Linked DNA regions of Bradyrhizobium diazoefficiens. The protein of the gene in region 1 interacts with the protein of each later gene in a pairwise test. Links are inferred from orthologs where the notes say so. Each region holds a gene or a part of one and is shown on either strand. Other genes may lie near its edges.

Region 1 (7,970 bases):
GGCGCACCGCATCGTCATTGGTCTCGTTGAAATGGCGCCAGCCGGCGGCGATCCGCACGTCGGGATAAGGCCTCAAGCGCGCCATCAGCAGCTCGGCATTGCGCTGAGCGTAGATCGCGGTCCAGCGCACCAGCTGCGGATTGGCGTCGATGGCGGCAACGACCGACTGGAACGTCGGCGGCTTGCCCATGGTGTCGAGCCGGCCGGAGACGTCGCCGAATTTCGCGGCGGGGTCGCCCATCAGCACCGCGAGCTCGCGCCGGGCGCTCGCCAGCGTCGCCTTCAGGCGTTCGCGGTCGGCCTTCACCAGAGCGGAGGCGACCTCGGCGCGGCCGGTCTCGGCCGGCGAGGAGGCGCCGGCTTCGACACGGCGGTGCAGCAGCGGCGTCAGCCGGTCGATCGCGACGATCTGCTCGTCGAGGATCTGGATGCGCCGCTGCGCGCCGAGCACGCTGAGAAAGGCGATCGCCGTCTCCGACAGCACCTCCAGCCTGACGGCCTTGCGCTGGATCGCGGCGACCTCGACGCCGGCCGCACCGGCTGCGACCCGCGCCTCGCGCTTGCCGAACAGCTCGAAGGCCTGGCTGATCTGGAGCGTGGTCTCGGCCGATCGCGTCCCGCGATATTTGCCGGAGCCGAATGAATCGTCCTGTTCATAGGACAATTCCGGATTGAGCAGCGCGCCGGCCTGGATGCGCTGGCCGGTGGCGATGCCGACATCGCGCTCCGCGGCCGTGAGCCGCGGGCTCGCCGCCAGCGCGCGCGAGAGCGCGCTCCGCATCGTCAAAGTCTCGGCATGAGACGGTCCGAGCGCCAATCCAGCAACAAGACACGCTGCCGCGCACGCCAAGCGCGCGGCCATTCCCTTGCGAAACATGAAACCGACCTATGAAGGATGAACCTAATGGGCGCGGGGCGCCCGACCAATCCGTTCAGGCAATCGGCTTGGGAGGCGGAGAGTCGGTATCGGGGATAATTCCGGCGAGCCGGGGTGCACATTGTGGGCGCGATGCAGACACACGCGCGATCGACACGGCCGATGGCGCCGGCTGCGCCACCGTCACCGAGAAGCAGCCATGGCAATGATGTCCGCCGATCGCCTTGTCGTCGCCGCGATCTGTGGAGCCGTCAAGCAACGCAGCGATCTCCGAGCCGCTGGCGGGCGTGGTCACGTCGATGCCGTGCACGCCGTGCAGCGCGCCCGCGAGCAGGTAGACGACCGCGATCAGCACAGCCAGCAGCCCGCGCCAGTTGCGCGGGCGGCAAGATCCTGAAGGCCGGCGGTTCGCGAGCACGACGTCACTCTGATTGCGGGTCTGCGTCCGGCCTAGCATGGAGGCGGGAACAGTGTCGACCCGGAACATTGTTACGTTCTGGGAACAACTGTCGCAGCAGCGCAAGACGAGCGCTTCTCACTGACGGGCGATGACTCGTCGGTGTGAGACAAGCGTCTCGATCGCGACTGCGCGGGCCGGATCCGGAACATGGCTGATGTCAGCGGCCTCGACCGTGATGACAGCATGACAGCTCGCTTCCATCGCCCGCTCCAGCCATTTGATGGCTTGTCGATCCATTGATGGTGGTGCTCGGGATCGGCGAGGGCCTTCTCCCGGAAAACATTCGCCTGATGCAGGCACGCCGTTCTGCGATCCACCTGCGGTGCTCCCGATCTGGAGGTTCCGCCCCGATCGCATCTTTGATGATCCAGATGGCGGCGTCGTTAACATAGGACAGGCGACGGGCGGGTCAGGCGGTTGCACGTGCGGAAAGGCCCCAGCTCCGGGGCTGACCGGCTGGGGTCTTTTGCGCTCACAATCTTCGTCCTTGGGACTTGGACAGACAATCCGCATCTCGCGGGTTCGTTCCGCGGGGCGCGCCGAATTAGGAACGTTCCTCGGACCTCCTGATTAGGGACTGGGAATCTTGAGGAGGATGGACCATGGACGGACTGATTTATCTCATCGGCCTGATCGTCGTGATCATGGCGATCCTGTCGTTCTTCGGCCTGCGCTGAGAGAGCCGCGATGACAATTGAAACTCTCGTGCAGGAAGACGTGATGGAGGGCGGCGCGGCGATGGCCGACGAGCGGAGGAGCATCCAGTGGAGCTCCGTCGTCGCCGGCGCTTTGGCCGCAGGGGCGATGTCGTTCATCCTGGTCAGCTTTGGCGTTGCCATCGGCCTCGGTGTCAGCTCGGCTTCGCCGAGCTGGCGCGATGCATCGGCGGCGCTGGCATTGCTGTCGGGGCTGTATCTGATCATCCAGGCGATCATCAGCTTCGGCTTCGGCGGTTACATTGCCGGCCGGACGGCGCGGCCGGCGCCCGCACTGGCAACGATCGAGGACGACGCCGAGCGGCGGGACGGGGTTCATGGACTGATGTCCTGGGCTTTGGCCGTGCTGATCGGCGCCATGCTGCTGGCGATCCTCGGCGCAGCGGCGATCGACCGTTCGCCGATGCGCAGCGGGGCCGGCAACGCGACCTCCGCCGAGCCGCTGCTCAGCTACGAGCTTGACAAGCTGTTCCGCGCCCCGCGCCGGCCTCCCAACACCGACATGCGGGATGCCCGCGCCGAGGCCGGGCGCATCCTCATGACGTCGTCGAGCCACAGCGGCGTCAGCACCGACGACCGGAGTTATCTGGTGCAGCAGGTCGCCGCGGTCACGGGATTGGCGGCCCCGGATTCCGAACGGCGTGTCGATGCGGCGATTGCGCAGTCGCAGACGGCCATCAACCGCGCGCGGCGCAGCTCGATCATCGTGGCCTTCTCGGTGGCGGCGGCCGCCCTGATCGGCGCCGCGGTCGCCTGGGCTGCCGCCGTGGCCGGCGGACGGCACCGCGATGGCGAGCCGTTGCCGAACTGGATGGCAAGCTCGAACCGCTTCCATCGCAACCCCCGCGCGATGCCGGTGCCGTAGCTTGCAAGCGATGGCCGGGAGCAAGCCCGGCCATTCCCGCCTTAAGCCCGCTCCTCCCAGATCATCGCCAGATGCACGATGGTCTGCACCGCCTTCTCCATGTCCTGCCGGCTGACCCACTCGAGCCGCGAATGGAAGGCGTGCTCGCCGGCAAAGATGTTGGGGCAGGGCAGGCCCATGAAGGACAGGCGCGAGCCGTCGGTGCCGCCGCGGATCGCGGTGCGCATCGGACGCAGGCCGGCGCGTCGGATCGCCTCGATGGCGTATTCGAGGATGTGCGGGTGACGGTCGATCACCTGCTTCATGTTGCGGTACTGCTCGCGCACCTCGAACGTGTAGGTCGAGCGCGGATAGTCCTTCATCACGTCCTTGACGATGGTCTCGAGCAGGGCCTCTTTCTCCCTCAAGCCTTCCTCGGTGAAGTCGCGCACGATGAAGGCGAGCGTCGCCTGCTCCAGCGCGCCTTCGATGCTGATCGGATGCAGAAAACCCTGCTTGCCTGAGGTCGTCTCCGGCGAGCAGCCCTCCTTCGGCAGACGCTCGACGATGGCGGCCGCGACCTTGATCGCGTGCTCCATCTTGCCCTTGGCATAGCCGGGATGGGCGCTGACGCCGTTGATGACGATGGTGGCGCCATCAGCCGAGAAGGTCTCGTCCTCGACGCAGCCGGCGCTCTCGCCGTCCATGGTGTAGCCGAAATCGGCGCCCAACTTCTTCAGGTCGACATTGTCGACGCCGCGGCCGATCTCCTCGTCCGGCGTGAACAGGATCTTGATGGTGCCGTGCTTGACGTCGGGATTGTTGATGAAGAAATGCGCGGCATCCATGATTTCGGCGACGCCGGCCTTGTTGTCGGCGCCCAGCAGCGTGGTGCCGTCGGTGGTGATGATGTCGTTGCCGATCTGGTTTTTCAGCGCGGGGTGTTCGGCGAAGCGGATCACCTGGCTGGTGTCGCCCGGCAGCGTGATGTCGCCGCCGCGATAGTTCTTCACCATTTGCGGTTTGACGTCCTTGCCGGTGACGTCGGGCGAGGTGTCCATGTGCGAGCAGAAGCAGATCACCGGCACCTTCTTGTCGGTGTTGCCCGGGATCGTGGCATAAACATAACCGTAATCGTCCAGATGGGCGTCGGTGATGCCCATGGTCTTCAGCTCGGCGGCGAGCACGCGGCCGAGATCTTTCTGCTTCTCGGTCGAGGGCGAGCTGGGGGATTCCGGATCGGACTGGGTGTCGATGGTGACGTAGCGCAGGAAGCGCTCGGTCACGGTATGGGTGAAGGTGAGGGAGGACATGTCTGGTCAACCGCCGGGTCTTTGGGGGAAGCAGGCGGTATATCAGAAAAGCGAGCCGCGTTGCGGCCGGACGAGGCGGGATCAGGCTTAACGGGACGTAAGCAGCTAGATCGCCTCTTTCAGTTCCTTGACCGGGCGGAACGCGACCTTCTTGCTGGCCTTGATGTGGATCGCCTCGCCGGTGGCGGGATTGCGGCCGGTGCGGGCCGCGCGCTTGCGGACCTGGAGGATGCCAAGGCCGACGATGCGGACGCGGTCGCCCTTCTTCAGGTGCTTGGTGATCAGCTCGACCAAGTCGGTGAGGACGGCCTCTGCGTGCTTTTTCGAGAGGTCCTGGCTCTCCGCGATATCGGCGGCAAGATGCTTGAGCGTGATGGTGGCGGGCGCGGCAGCCTTCTTTGCCGAATCCTTCTTAGCCATGTCTGGCCTCCTCGCTTCCTGCCGGTCTCTGGGAGGGCCCGAAACCCACGCAAGTTGCGGAAGGCGTAGACGATTCGGGGCCGGACTGACTACGTCAGGGGACGCGGAAGCCGCCGGCGTGCGCTCAGCCGGCGCGAGACGGGACTATTCCGGCCATGGATGCCAACGTCCTTGACTTCACCTAGTCCCGCCTTTAAGTCCCCCCTCGTTCCGCAGACATTTGCGTGTCACGCGGGAGTAGCTCAGTTGGTTAGAGCGCCGGCCTGTCACGCCGGAGGTCGCGGGTTCGAGCCCCGTCTCTCGCGCCATTTTTGGCAGCATCTTCAAACCCTTATTGCTGAATCTTCACCGCGCTCGACAATGCGGGCATCGCCGCGCGTTTAATCCGGCGCCTTGGGCCGGATATCGAGTATCCTATACGGCCGCTTCAGCGACACGATCCTGGCCACCTCGGATATCGTCAGTTGCGGGTTGCGCTCGGCGAGCCGGCTCACCTCGTCCGGCTGCATCACCGCCACCACGCGATTTTGAACTCGCGCAATATCTTCGACCGTGACCGCATGAATGGGACCCTTCACGTAGACGAGCATGTTGTACTCGGCCGTCGTCGCCATCACGTAGAGCGGGCCGGGGCGGGTCCTGAGCGCGTCGCTGATCGCGGTTCCCGCGATCTGGCTCTCCCTAAAGAGATGCGGCCACAACGGCATCACCACCCATCCGCGCAGCAGCAGGCCGGTGAAAATGAGGCAGGTGACGACGAGTGTCGACACGATCACCCGCGGGTGGTCGTAGCGCCACCGGTCGAACATCAGGCCACAGATGACCGCCAGCGTCATCGTGGCCGGCATGGCATAGCGCGCGGCGACGCCGCCGGGCCAAAGAACGAGGACGAGCGTGCAGGCCAGGGTGTAGATGACGCAGACCAGCAGCAAGTCGTGCCGGCTGTCCTTCCATGTCCCAAGCATGGCTGCCATCGCCGGACCGATCAGGATGCTGCCCGGCAGGGATTCGGCGATCAGGCTCTTGATGAAGTCGAGATGATCCCGGATTCGTTCTGCGGGCGACATCTGGTCCGACAATCTGGAATGCGCCTGCCAGACGTCGATGTCGCCGGGCTGAAGCACGAGCCCGTACCAGGCGCCGATGATCAATGCGGCCAGCGTGTTTGCGCCAACAAATCCGGCGATCTGCTCTCGCGCCTTGAGCAGGAGATAGGCGCCGATTCCGAGCGTGAAATACGCAACAGGCTGCGGTCCCTTGGTCAGTCCGGCCAGGGCCAGCAACAGGCCGACGCCAAGCCAGGTCGGCCAGCCGACACGCCTGGCGATCGTGGCCTGCCACCACAGAAACAGTGCGGCGAACAGCAGCGTCGAGACCACGATGTCTGCTTCGGCGTTGATGAACTTCGCCGCCACCATCGGCATGCACACCCAGCAGAATGCGCCAAACACCGAGCCGCTCTTGCTGACCGCATTCCGCCTCAGCAATTCGTAGATCAGCACGCTACCAACAAGGAAAAATGCGAGATGCGGTATGCGCAGCGACCAAAGACTGACCCCGCCGGTCAGATCGCCGAGCAGCGCAGCCATCCACGACGCCAGGACCGGTCTTTCGATGAAGCGCTCGCCGTAGATGAAAGGCTGGAGCCAGTGACCATCCTCGAGCGCGCCGCGCGCCATCGCCAGGATGCGGCCTTCCTCGAGGTTCGAAGCGCGAATGAGCGTGGCCGGGATCGCCTGGACCATGAAGATGGCCAGGACCCAGGCGATCGGCCAGCGCGCGCGATCCAGCTCGCAAAACCGGGCGAGCATCCACTCTCCAGGCCGAAACGACACATCCACCGCCCTCGCAACGATCGAGCGAGGCGGCCCTGCTCCAGGCCTCATGACGGCTCCAGCTCTGGCGCAAAACAGGAGTTAAAAATTGCAACGTGATTTCAATCGATTATTGCCCAAACGAGATCGGTGCGCCGGCGCGCCTACTGCCCTCGTTGGACCCGCCGGCGCGGCCGGCGGGTCCATCTCCATAAAGCAAAACGGCCGCCAGTGGCAGCCGTTTGGTGTCAAACCGGACCTTTTTCGGGCTATCAGCGCATCTCGGAGGTGCCCGCGCTCGTCACGACCACCGGCTTTCCGGCCTTGATCACGTGCGTGGACTGCGCGGTCTGGCTGTAATCGGCGTTGGTGCGGGCTGCGATTCCGAAACCGGCCACCGCGATGCCGGCAATCAGCGCCACCACCACGATCTTCAGATGGGTCGCACGATCAGCAGAGTGAATTGAGTGGTTCATCTGAGCCTCCCGACGGGCTTTGCCGCCGTCTATAGGCTCTTTTTCTAAGGGCGATCTGTTTCCGGATGGTTTCGCCGGTTCCGCAAAATGGTTTCATTAATACGCCCGCTTGGTTTCGCCGGGCTTGCGGCCGGACTTGATCTCAGACCGCCGCCCGGTGCGGCAGGTCGATCAGCTCACGGCCATCGCCGCCGAGATGCTCGGCAGCTCGAAGAGATCGCGCTGATCTCGCAGCAGTCTCCGGACATGTTGGAGTGCTTCTAAGAGTTTTTCTAAGAGGCTTTCAATTTGGGAATTCGCGCGCGCTCACATAAGCGTCGCTGCAAGCGCATGCCGTGCGGGGACCGGCGGCATGACGCATCGAACTGCAGCTTCGGGGTGGCGCGTTGAACAGTCTGGGAATGCTGCGGTCGGCCGTATTGGCGACCGCGTCCGCTTTCGTGTTGATGCCGCAGGCATCGCTGGCGCAATCGTTGGGACAGGGCGGCGCGCAGAATTTGCCGTCGGTGACCGTCACCGCGCCGGAAGCACGACGCCGTGCGCCCGCCGCCATCGTGCGCACCACGCTGAGACGCCCAGTGCAGACCGTCAGCCGGAACAAGCCGCTGCCCCAGCGCAGTGTCGGCTTCGTCGAGACGCCGACCGGGCCGGTGAACGGCTACGTCGCCACGCGCAGCTCCTCGGGCACCAAGACCAACACGCCGATCATGGAGACGCCGCAGTCGGTGTCGGTGATCGGCGCCGAGCAGATCCGCGACCAAAAGATCGTCAGCAAGTTCGATGAGGTGCTGCGTTACACGCCCGGCGTGATCGGCGGCACCTACGGCGCCGATTTCCGCAACGACTGGTTCTTAATCCGCGGCTTCCCTGCGCAGAACGAGTCACTGTTCCTCGACGGCCTCCAGCTCTTTTACACCTCCTATGCGAGCTGGAAACTGCAACCATTCAACCTCGAGCGCGTCGAGGTGCTGCGCGGGCCGTCCGGCATCCTGTACGGCGGCTCGGCGCCGGGCGGTCTCGTCAACGCGATGAGCAAGCTGCCGCGCGCCG
Region 2 (4,943 bases), 110 kb from region 1 along the record:
CCGACGGTGCCGCCGATCTCGACCAGCACGAAATCGTATTCGTCATTGCCGTCGAGCACGAACTCCTTGATGGCGTTGGTGACGTGCGGAACCACCTGGATGGTCGCGCCGAGATAATCGCCGCGGCGCTCCTTGGAGATGATGTCCTGGTAGATGCGCCCCGTCGTGATGTTGTCGGCCTTGGTCGCAGGCCGCCCGGTGAAGCGTTCGTAGTGACCGAGATCGAGATCGGTCTCCGCGCCGTCATCGGTCACGAACACTTCGCCGTGCTGATACGGCGACATGGTTCCGGGATCGAGGTTGAGATAGGGGTCGAGCTTGCGGAGGCGGACCTTGTAGCCCCGGGCTTGCAACAGGGCACCCAGTGCCGCCGAAGCCAGACCCTTGCCGAGCGAAGAAACCACGCCGCCGGTGATGAATATGTACCGCGCCATGGGACTTAACCTCTAATCCCTCGAATTCGATTCGCCAAAGCGATTCGTATTCCGCCCCAAAGATTCTGCGGGCCTGTGGGTGATCCGAAACTGAGAGTGGTGACAGGGCCTTGATGGGGATTATTGATGCAGGACGGTAGCCACCGCCCTGCATGGCCCCCCTGCTTTATTGCGAGCGCGGCACCTGCGGGCCTGATGGCGCCTGGTTCTGCTGCTGCTCGTCGGCCTTCTTCAGCGTGTCGAGGATGCCGCCCGAGGTCGGCGCCGAGATCGGCGCTCCGCCGGCCGGCTGGCCCTGCGATGTCGGCTGGCCGATGATCGACGAGGGCGCACGGTTGTAGCCGGCGTACCAGGACAGGAACAGGCTGGTCAGGAAGAAGCCCGCGGCCAGGACCGCGGTCGTGCGGGACAGCAGGTTCGCGGTGCCGCGGCTCGACATGAAGCCCGCGCCTCCCCCCATGCCGAGCCCGCCGCCTTCCGACTTCTGGAGCAGGACGGCGCCGATCATGATGGCGACGATCATGAGGTGGATGACGATGACAACGGTCTGCATAGTATCCTTCCGTCACAAGCGGGCGGCGCCTGACGGCGGCCGATCGCGCTTCGCGGGTTTTCCTGAAGTTGCGCGGTGTTACACGATCGGGCGAGGCATTGCCACCCCGATCGGTCGCATACCGACTTGGGATAGCTAGGGACAGCCCTTGGCAATCGCAAGGAAATCGGCCGCCTTCAGGCTGGCGCCGCCGACCAGCGCGCCGTTGACGTTCTTCACTGCCATCAGCTCGGCCGCGTTCGAGGGCTTGACCGAGCCGCCATAGAGGATGCGCATCCTGGCGCCCTCCGCCTTGAAACGGGAGGTCAGGAGTTCCCTGATAAAGCCATGAATTTGCTCGACATCCTGCGCCGTAGGGGTCAGGCCGGTGCCGATCGCCCAGACCGGCTCGTAGGCCACCACCAGGTTGGCAGCGGTGGAGCCGTCCGGCAGCGATCCGTTGAGCTGCCCGCGCAGGATATCCAGGGTCTGGCCGGCATCGCGCTGGCCTTGCGTCTCGCCGATGCAGACGATCGCGATGACGCCGGCGCGCCAGGCGGCTTCCGCCTTCTGCCTGATCAACGCATCGCCCTCGCCGTGGTCGGCGCGGCGCTCGGAATGGCCGACGATGATGGCGCTCGCCCCCGCATCCGCCAGCATTTCGGCGGCAATATCGCCGGTATGGGCACCGGAGGCCTTCGGGTGGCAGTCCTGGGCCCCGACCGCGACCGTCTTGCCGCGCGCCTTGTCGGCAAAGGCCGCAATCAGGGTCGCCGGCGGGCAGACCAGCAGATCGGCCTTGGCGGCGACGTCTGCCGCGCCGTTGAGCATGGCGTCGAATTCGGCAGCCGAACCTTTCAGGCCGTTCATTTTCCAGTTGCCGGCGATCAGCGGTCGGATGGCGTCAGTCATGTCAACTTCCAGCAAATGAGGTTTGCGTATGCGCTAGCAGAGCTCCCGCGGCAGTTCCAGAGACCTGAGAGCTTTAAGCGCAGCGGCTTCGGGCGGGCCGCGTGAGCCGAGGTTGCGGGGGGAAAGCCGCCACTTTATGATGATTGATCAATTTGGTGACGCGCTTTTGCGGAATCTGCATTAAGACGCGCTCCGTTCCCCTCCTGACCAAAACAAGTTGGACCAAATGCTTCGAGGAATGCGCAAGGCCTCATCAAACTGGGTCGGCAAGACCATTATGGCGATCGTGATGGGCGTGCTGATCATCAGTTTCGGCATTTGGGGCATCGCCGACATCTTCCGCGGCTTCGGGCAGTCCACGCTGGCCAAGGTCGGCCACACCGAGATTTCGCTGAACGAGTTCCGCCAGATCTACACCGACCGCCTGCAGCAGATCGGCCGCCAGTTCGGCCGGCCGCTGACGCCCGACCAGGCCCGCGCCTTCGGCCTCGACCGCCAGGTGCTTCAGCAGACCATCGCTGAAGCCGCGCTCGACGAAGAGGCGCGCCGCCTCGGGCTCGGCCAGTCCGACGAGCAGATCCGCCAGGTCATCATGAACGACCCCAACTTCAAGGGCGTCAACGGCACCTTCGATCCGAGCCGCTTTCAGGGGCTGATCCGGAATTTCGGCTACACCGAACAGCGCTACGTCTCCGAGCAACGCAAGGTGTCGCTGCGCCGGCAGATCACCGGCACGATCGGCGCCGGGCTCGAGCCTGCGAAGGCCATGATCGACGTGGCGACGCGGTTCCAGAACGAGCAGCGCGGCATCGAATTCGTCAGGCTCGACGCCGCGCAGGCGGGCCAGATCGATGCGCCCTCGCCCGAGGCGCTCGCCGCCTATTTCGAGGATCACAAGGTCCAGTTCCGCGCGCCCGAATACCGCAAGATTGCCTTCGTCGTGATCTCGCCGGAGGAGATCGGCAAGTGGAGCGAGGTGTCCGACGAAGACGCCAAAAAGCTGTTCGATCAGCGTAAGGACCTGTTCGGCACGCCGGAGAAGCGCCAGATCCACCAGATCGTGTTCCCCACCGTGGCCGAGGCGCAGGCCGCGCGCGAGCGCCTCGTCGGCGGGACGTCGTTCGAGGACCTCGGCAAGGAGCGCGGGCTGACCGCCTCCGATGTCGACCTTGGGCTCGTGACCAAGTCCTCGCTTGACCCGGCGGTTGGCGATGCCGCCTTCGCGCTTCCCGCAGGCGAGATCAGCCAGCCGATCCAGGGCCGTCTCGGCACCTCCATCGTCAAGGTCGACAAGATCGTGCCGGGCGTTGAGGCGGACTACGCAAAGGTCGCACCCGACATCAAACGCCAGATCGCCACCGAGCGCGCCCGCGTCAAGGTCGCCGATCTGCGCGACAAGATGGAAGACGAACGCGGCGGCGGCGCCAGCGTAGTCGACGCAGCGCAAAAGCTCGGCCTCACCGCGGTGACCATCGATGCGGTCGACCGCTCCGGCCGCGCCCCGAACGGCCAGCCGGTCGCCGACATCCCGCAGGGCCTCGACGTGGTGTCGCAGGCCTTCAACACCGATGTCGGCGTGGACAACGACCCGATCTCGTTCAAGGGCGGTTATGTCTGGTACGACGTGCTCGCCATCACGCCCTCGCGCGACCGCAATCTCGACGAGGTCCGCGACCAGGTCGAGGCGCGCTGGCGCCAGGACCAGATCGCGACCAAGCTGAAGGCCAAGGCGACCGAGATCGTGCAGAAGCTCGAAGCTGGCGGCAAGCTGGCCGACGAGGCCGCCGCGATCGGCGCCAAGTTCGAGATCGCGACCGGCTTCAAGCGCGACGATACGCCCGCCGGCGTGCCCGCGGCCGTCGTGGCGGCCGCCTTCCGCACCGTCAAGGACGGCGTCGGACAGACGCCGGTGACCGGCGGCGCCGAGGTGATCGTGTTCCGCGTCACCGACGTCGTCGACCCCACGGTCGATGCCGCCTCCGAGCCCGTCAAGAAGCTGAAGGACAGCCTCGACCGCGCGCTCACCGACGAGCAGGTCGCCGCCTATGTCAGCAAGCTTCAAACCGACATCGGGACCAGCATCAATCAGGCCGCCTTCGCGCAGGTGACCGGCGCGAACCAGTGAGTTGAAAGCACGCGATGGACGACCTGAAATCGATCATAGGAAAAGTGGCGACCGGCGCCAGCCTGTCGCGTGAGGAAGCAGCGTCCGCCTTCGACGCCATGATGTCCGGCGAGGCCACCCCCTCGCAGATGGGCGGCCTGCTGATGGCGCTCAGGGTCCGCGGCGAGACCGTGGACGAGATCACCGGCGCCGTTACGGCGATGCGCTCCAAGATGCTCACGGTCGATGCGCCGGCGGACGCCGTCGATATCGTCGGCACCGGCGGCGACGGCTCCGGCTCGGTCAACGTCTCGACCTGCGCCGCCTTCATCGTCTCGGGCACGGGCCTGCCCGTCGCCAAGCACGGCAACCGCGCGCTGTCGTCGCGCTCAGGCGCCGCCGACGTGCTGGCCTCGCTCGGCGTCAAGATCGACCTCAGGCCGGATCAAGTCGGCCGCTGCGTGCGCGAATGCGGCATCGGCTTCATGTTCGCCCCAGCGCATCATCCGGCGATGAAGAACGTCGGCCCGACCCGGGTCGAGCTTGCGACACGCACAATCTTCAACCTGCTTGGTCCGCTCTCCAACCCGGCCGGCGTGAAGCGGCAGATGGTCGGCGTATTCTCCCGGCAATGGGTGCAGCCGCTGGCCCAGGTGCTCAAGAACCTCGGCTCCGAATCCGCCTGGGTCGTGCACGGCTCCGACGGCCTCGACGAGATCACCCTCACCGGCCCGACCTTCGTCTCGGCGCTCCACAATGGCGAGATCAGGAATTTCGAGGTGACGCCGGAGGACGCCGGCCTGTCGCGCTGCGAGGGAGGTGCGCTGAAAGGCGGCGATGCGGACGCCAATGCGATCGCGCTGCAGGGCGTGCTCGACGGCAAGCCGAGTCCCTATCGCGACGTCGCCCTGATCAATGCCGCCGCGGCGCTGGTCGTGGCCGGCCGCGCCAGGGATCTCAA

What was found. Proteins that work in one complex are often made in the same cells at the same time.
Region 2: the proteins of pepT (region 1) and tpiA interact in binary tests that used the Escherichia coli proteins (3 or more experiments, as listed by UniProt). The link is inferred for Bradyrhizobium diazoefficiens from one-to-one orthologs.

What each region holds. Positions count from the first base shown.
Region 1 is NZ_CP067100.1:3,816,644-3,824,613, forward strand. What follows is about bases 2,086-5,004. They hold pepT (peptidase T), read right to left. Parts: upstream 4,211-5,004; coding sequence 2,960-4,210; downstream 2,086-2,959. Other genes in these bases: JJB99_RS18100 (hypothetical protein), read left to right, coding at 2,086-2,918; JJB99_RS18110 (HU family DNA-binding protein), read right to left, coding at 4,316-4,630. In the rest of the region: divalent metal ion exporter subunit IhpA, read right to left, coding at 1-877; JJB99_RS18095 (hypothetical protein), read right to left, coding at 933-1,364; more of JJB99_RS18100, read left to right, coding at 2,025-2,085; JJB99_RS18120 (ArnT family glycosyltransferase), read right to left, coding at 5,011-6,441; JJB99_RS18125 (hypothetical protein), read right to left, coding at 6,717-6,920; JJB99_RS18130 (TonB-dependent siderophore receptor), read left to right, coding at 7,322-7,970. UniProt on the Escherichia coli protein: Cleaves the N-terminal amino acid of tripeptides.
Region 2 is NZ_CP067100.1:3,928,511-3,933,453, reverse strand. The notes cover bases 1-2,916. They hold tpiA (triose-phosphate isomerase), read right to left. Parts: upstream 1,879-2,916; coding sequence 1,123-1,878; downstream 1-1,122. Other genes in these bases: JJB99_RS18605 (SurA N-terminal domain-containing protein), read left to right, coding at 2,105-2,916; secG (preprotein translocase subunit SecG), read right to left, coding at 601-987; JJB99_RS18620 (CTP synthase), read right to left, coding at 1-434. In the rest of the region: more of JJB99_RS18605, read left to right, coding at 2,917-4,003; trpD (anthranilate phosphoribosyltransferase), read left to right, coding at 4,018-4,943. UniProt on the Escherichia coli protein: Involved in the gluconeogenesis. Catalyzes stereospecifically the conversion of dihydroxyacetone phosphate (DHAP) to D-glyceraldehyde-3-phosphate (G3P).